2 regions of the Ruminococcus sp. AM26-12LB genome follow, and region 2 is predicted to be linked to the other one. Evidence: predicted binding sites of a transcription regulator. Region 2 holds the regulator's gene; the other holds the start of a gene.
The links. Region 2 encodes LexA, which represses DNA repair genes until DNA is damaged. Its sites were predicted from a motif close to CNAACANNTGTTNG; they were not measured.
Positions count from the first base shown of each region.

Region 1: DW694_RS00340 (DNA repair exonuclease) is a predicted target of LexA. The motif match lies at 2,095-2,108, and genes of this name have one in related genera.

Region 1 is NZ_QUJX01000001.1:68,845-72,277, reverse strand. It holds gene DW694_RS00345 (AAA family ATPase) at 1-1,000, opposite strand, end outside; gene DW694_RS00340 (DNA repair exonuclease) at 997-2,073, opposite strand; gene DW694_RS00335 (helix-turn-helix domain-containing protein) at 2,366-3,019, opposite strand; gene DW694_RS00330 (PDDEXK nuclease domain-containing protein) at 3,263-3,433, opposite strand, start outside.
Region 2 is NZ_QUJX01000006.1:103,581-107,013, forward strand. It holds gene nadD (nicotinate-nucleotide adenylyltransferase) at 1-244, shown strand, start outside; gene yqeK (bis(5'-nucleosyl)-tetraphosphatase (symmetrical) YqeK) at 231-845, shown strand; gene rsfS (ribosome silencing factor) at 852-1,217, shown strand; gene lexA (transcriptional repressor LexA) at 1,397-2,017, opposite strand; gene DW694_RS06020 (HlyD family efflux transporter periplasmic adaptor subunit) at 2,232-3,433, shown strand, end outside.

The sequences.
Region 1 (3,433 bases), on a different contig from region 2:
TATCATTATCTGCAAACCACTGCTGTTCTCTATCGACTATCTCCCTGTCTGCATTGTTAAACTTTAATGCCTGCAGGCGTTGCCTCTCCTGCTGAATCACACTCAGATTCTCGCGTTGCGTCTTGATTTCCTCTGGAGTCGGATACCCTGCAGGATAATTCTTATCCATCTCGTGCAAATATTGCTGATTCTTGCTGATATCTGTACGCAATTCCCCTAAATGTCTTTGAGTAACTTGCCGTGCTTTTTGATGCGATGCCCGTCGAATTTTCTCACGCAAGACGCTTACGTCCTCAGTTTTGGCTGTTTTCTCTCTATTCAATTGTTCGATTTCTTCTACAATATCCTGCAGTCGCGGTTTTTGCTGTTCAGCTTGATCTTTCTGGTTTTCAAGAGTAAGGTGTTTATCGCGTACTTCATTGATAATTCCCCCATTACCACGATATGCGCGGAATTTTGTTCGATAGTCGCGCAGTTTTTTCTCAGCGGTATCATAATTGCTAAGATCATTGGTATCCTCTACCAAATTACTCAGTTTTGTTCGAATTGACGTTGTTGCTTCTACGTCACTTGCAGATAACTGCGGAACATAGGTACTACGGGCAAAAGAATCCGCATCCAATCGGAACAGCTCTTCCCCAAGTTTTTCCGAATATACTTCACTTGGTCGCCGGCTGCTCAAATCTAACAAAGAAAAGGTATCTTTCGCAGCCGTCTTACCAAAATAACGAGTAACGCGGTAGCTGGTGTCCTGTATTTTAAACTCCAGATAGCCACCATACTTTCCACCCTGCCACGGATCATAGCGCTTGCGTTCATTTTCTACGATATTCCGTGCACCTGTACGAGGGAATCCATAGAACATAGCTTTGATAAAAGCAGCAAAGGTACTCTTACCAAAACCGTTACCTTGACAGATTATTGTCAACCCATCATCAAAGGCAAAATCAAAATCAGACAGTACGCCGAAGTTTTCAATATGACATCTGATCAATTTCATAGCGTAATCTCCTCTCCCATCAATGCCTGCATACCCGCGCGGATAATGGCTGCCTTATCCTCTTCGCTCGCATCACTGGATAATGTTAAACGAATAAATTCTCCCTTCAGTGAGATATCATTCTTGTAGTCCTCCGGGGTGATAGTCATACGGGTTTCATCCTTAACCTTAACAAAGAAAAAGTTGCTTTTTGCAAGATTCTGTAAATATGATAACGCAATATTGGCCATAGGGTCTATCCCACCTGAAAGAACAAACTCGACCATATCATCTGAAGAAATGTTCTGCGCAGCTCTTTTCATTTTTTGTCCAATCTCAGAATTTTTTGTCAGTCCTGTAATATCGACCAAAATTCGGTGCAGTTGCCGACGAGAAAAAGGCACAAATTCATGCTGGATCCGGTCTGAATCTACGGTAAGCAGTACAAAACCTTTCGGTCCACACTCATCAAAACCACGGCCTTCCAAGCAACCAGAATAGCAATAGATACCTTTACCATCCAATGTTTGCTCAGCATAAGTATGTATATGCCCCAATGCCAAATAGTCAATTCCTTTATTCTTAAGTTTAGAAATATTGACTTGGTCTACACCTGAAACTACTCCTGCCTGTCCATGCAGAGTAACGATATTGGCCACACCATTTTCATGTGGAACCTGCAAATAAAGGGACTGTGAGTTTGCTTCACAAATCTCAACTCCAGATATCGCCACGCTATCATATTTATAAGTTTTCCATTCCTTGCCAAATATTTTCAGGTTGTCTGGCATATCATGATCAGCAAACGCGTATGTAGCCCCATCGTGATTACCAGCAAGATATAGATAATCTACATTTGGTGTCCGTCGTATAGCATCCAAAATTTCATCTACAGTTCGAATCTTTATACGTTCACCGTCAAACATATCGCCCGCAATAATGACAGCTCGTACATCATTTTTAGCTGCATATTCAGTCAGTCTGAGAAACGTATGAATTATCTCAGTATTTCTTATCGATGCTTGTTCCTCTGTCATGTGAGTCTCCATAGGAGAGTCTAAATGCAGATCTGCACAATGGATAATCTTTGTCAATGATTTCCCCCCCTATCCGAAAGAACATTTGATTTATAATTTGCTACTAATTATAATGTCCTGATTTTTCTTTCTCTCCTCAATTATATATTATTGTAAAGTAGGGAACAAGCCATTTTCTACCTTGTTCTCTACTGCATTACTTTTACTGATAAATTATTTCCAGCAAACTCGCATAACGCCGATATGGAGTATGTCTTATTTTCATCAGATAATTCTTTGATTGCAAGGTATTTTGTTGTATTGCGTGTCTTGGTCAGGTTCACCTCCTCTCTATTTCGTCGAATTTTTTTTAGAAATCAATCTCCATTTGTTGCTGCTGTGTTTGAGCTTTTAGTAGTCGGTTTTCAGCTTTCAACTTCTCAATATCTGATAATTGAGAAATCGCTTTGTTCTTACCTCGTCGATCATATAATCCTTCGATTCCTTTATCTTTATATTTTCTAACCCATGCATAAACTTGTCCGTAGGAGCAACCATATTTATTCGCTGTAGAAGCATAATTACATCCCGTGTTTATGCATTCTTCGACAATGTTTATTCTTTCTTCAAGGGTTGTATTTTTTCTAGCACCGTTTTTTGCCATGAGATATACACCTTCTTTTCTGGAATTTGTTAAATCTTCATGGTTATTATACTGCTTAATCCATGTACGAACAGTACTTGGTGCATGAATTTTGTATTTTGCAGCTAAATCCTGACTCGTTATATTACCTCCAAGATATTCAAGAACAATCTTCTTAAATTCTGCAGAGTAATTACATAAATCAGCATTTTGCTTTTCTAGACCGTCTTCTCCAAATGTTTCGTATTTATGCCCCCACCTGCGGATGATACTAGCCTCAATTCCATACTCTTTACCTAATTTCCAATAAGAGATTCCATCCTCAAGGTGTTTCTTTACGAGCTCAAGTTTCAACTCCTTACTATACTGTTTCATAGACATAAAAATATGCTCCTCATATGATAGATTTTTGGATATTTCCATTGTCTACCATATGGGGAGCATATCAAAACGCTTGGTTTGCTAAGCATTTTTGTTTATTCAAACTCGACTCAAGGAAGTTTAATCATGCTGTTTTTGTAGCTTGTTAGCTATTTTTTGTGTCCGTATTATTCAAATCTGCTACGTTTATTTTGACTGTCATCAAAAATGTACTCAAATTAAACTCACGCAAAACACCGAAAATTATTCTTCAATCAGTGGCATATTTACCAATTCCTGCAGTTTTTTCTGCAATACCGCTTTATCCGGCAATTGTAATTTATATTCCGCAACCATCATCGGAGATAATGTTCTGCTCATTGCATATTCTACCACTTCATCATCCTTAGAAGCACAAAGAATCATTCCCACGCT
Region 2 (3,433 bases):
GGTAGTGGCAACCAGAGATCATACTCCATTGAAGGAACTTGATCAGCAGATGCAACTTCTGTCACAGAAGTATAACGGGAATTTTATTCGACTGGATACCATGAATATTGATGTTTCCAGTGAGCTGCTCCGTTCCTGGCATGAAAGCGGGCAGAGTCTCCGCTATTATGTTCCCAAGCCTGTGATTTCCTATATTGAGAAAAACGATATCTATAAAGGAAATGATTCAGATGGGAAAATATGATTTTATCAAGATAAAAAAGAAACTTTCCAAATATCTGGATGAGGCCAGATTTGAGCATACAATGGGGGTTATGTACACTTGTGCTGCGCTTGCCATGGTTTATGATTATGATCTGGAGGATGCACAGGCTGCAGGACTTCTTCATGACAGTGCAAAGTGTATTCCTAATAAAAAGAAACTGAAGCTGTGCAGCCAGCATGATATTCCGGTATCAGATTTTGAAAAGGATCATCCGTTTCTTCTTCATGCCAAACTGGGGGCTTATGTGGCCAGCAGTAAATATGATATTAAAGACGAAGAGATCCTGACAGCGATCACTTATCATACAACAGGAAGACCGGGAATGAGCCTTCTTGAGAAGATCGTATATATTTCAGACTATATTGAACCAATGCGTGACAAAGCTCCGAATCTTGCGAAGGTGCGAAAGATTGCTTTTGAAGATCTGGATGAGTGTATGTATGAGATTTTAAAGGATACACTGGAATATCTGGAGGAAAATCCCAAGGAAATCGACAGTACGACTAGGGATGCTTATGTTTATTATAAAGAACTCCATGACAGAAAAATGCAGGATGCAGCCAACAGACAGGAGGATTAAAATTCTATGAGTATCGAAAAAGAGATGGTCCGGATCGCCTGCAAGGCACTGGATGATAAAAAAGCAAAGGATATCAAGATTATTGATATCCATGAGGTTTCCGTGATCGCAGATTATTTTGTGATTGCAAGTGCTTCCAACCAGAATCAGGTACAGGCAATGGTTGACAATGCAGATGAAATGCTTGGCCGTGCCGGATATGAAGCAAAACAGATCGAGGGAACCAGAAACTCCAGCTGGGTCCTCATGGATTACGGTGATATGATCATCCATATCTTTGATGAGGAAAACAGACTTTTCTACGATCTTGAGAGGATTTGGAGAGACGGCAAGATTCTTGATGCGGAAGAATTTCTTGGTGAGAATGAGTAAAATTTGTTATATTAGTTTACTGTAAAAATATTATGTGAACTAAATAAGAAGAAATCAAAAAGCAGAAGTTTTCTGTTGAAAAAGAAAAGAGAGATATCTTTGTGGGGCTGTACAGCTACCTTAAAGATATCTCTCTTTTTAAATCACATTACATTGGGTGGGATCTGTTGTTTATATTTTCATGAAAAGAAACGAAATACACCAAATACTTTGCCGAGGATCTGCAGATTACCGGTGATGATGATCGGTTCCATATTGTCGTTCTCCGGCTGAAGTCGATAATAACCATTTTCTTTGTAGAAAGTCTTAACTGTTGCAGAATCATCGATCAGAGCAACTACCATGTCGCCGTTTTCTGCTGTTGCCTGCTGCTTTACAAGAACCTGATCTCCATCAAAAATACCTGCATTGATCATACTGTCGCCTTTGACAGTCAGCATGAAACTTTGTTCATTGGGCATATATTCAGCCGGGATCGGAAAGTAAGCATCGATATTTTCCACTGCCAGGATCGGCTGTCCGGCAGCAACAGTGCCTACAAGAGGAACATTGACAACCTCGCGGCGGACCAGATTGAAATTATCATCAATGATCTCGATCGCACGGGGCTTGGTGGCATCTCTGCGGATATATCCGTTTTTTTCCAGAGCTTCCAGATGGGAGTGAACGGAAGATGTGGATTTCAGGTTTACTGCTTCACAGATTTCACGGACGGAGGGCGGAAAACCTCTGTTAAGGATCTCATTTTTCATATAATCCAGTATTTCCTGCTGCTTTTTACTGATTCTGCCATATGTCATGTGTACTTACCTCCCTGGGTTGATTTTATCTGCTGTCGACCATAATATGACAGCATCACGAAATTATATTTTGAATAGTATAACATACTTTTGAAAAAATGGCAAACGGATATTCGGAAAGTATGTTCGCACGTTTTAAAGCTTGTATTCATTTAAATAAAATGTTACAATAAAACGAACTTTAAGAGATGAACGATGTAAAGGAGGCATTCATTTGCCGGATAATAAAGTACATTCCGGAAAAACTCCGGGATTCTTAGCAAAGCTTCGTAAAATTTTTGGTCTGAACATTGGAACTGTAATGTTCGGAGCAATTTTTATCTATATGATCTTTAGTGTGATTCTTTATCTTACAGCTTCTCATATGGAATCTTATCAGGTTCCCTCCGGTCCGTTATCCATGAATGAGACATACACAGGGCTGGCGATCATGACAGAGAACGTAGTGCAGGCAGATGCGGGCGGTTACGTTACATATTACGCAAGGGAAGGTACCAAGATCAATGCCAACGGTGCTGTCTACAGCCTGAACAGTTCAAGATCTGCAGACAATGTAACCTCTCTGAGCAGAGAGGAACTGGCGGATATACGCAGTAATATGCAAAGCTTTTCCAAAGGATTTGATCCCAGCAAATTCAACAGTGCCTATAGTTTTAAATATCAGCTCAATGGAAGCATCCTTCAGTATGCTTCAGACAGTTCGGGAGCTTCTTCTGCAAGCACGACGTCTGAAGATGGAGAGGAAGCCACAGTTACAACTATAGTTTCCAGTGATCCAAATATCCGCCGTGCGCAGACAGACGGGATCATCCTGTATTCTACAGATGGCTACGAAACCAAAACCGTTGATAATGTCACAGCTGCTGATTTTGATCAGAATTCCTATCAGGAAACGGATCTGAAAACAGATGGACAGATAAAGGCCGGAGATGATATTTATACGATCATTACAGATGAACTCTGGAGTCTTTTGATCCCTTTAAGTGAGAAGCAGGCTGCTAATCTGAAGGAGCGTACATCGATCCGCGTCAAGTTCCTGAAAGATGATCTGACGCAGACAGGAGACTTTTCAATCATGGAGATCGATGGGGCTAAATACGGTAAGATTGATTTTAATAAGGGACTGATCCGATATGCGTCAGACCGGTTTCTGGAAATAGAACTTGTCACGAACAATGTGACAGGTTTAAAGATCCCGTTATCTTCTATCGTAACGAAGGAGTTTTATGCAATACCTTCCAAATATCTTACGACGGATGATGAAACACAGCAATCCGGATTTATGCTTTCCGGCAGAAATAAAAAAGGCGACAGTACGACAACCTTTGTCAGTGCCGGTATTTATGGCCGTGATGAGATCACAGACAAAGAAACACAGGAAACAAGCTATATTTATTACGTAGACAAGAATAAATT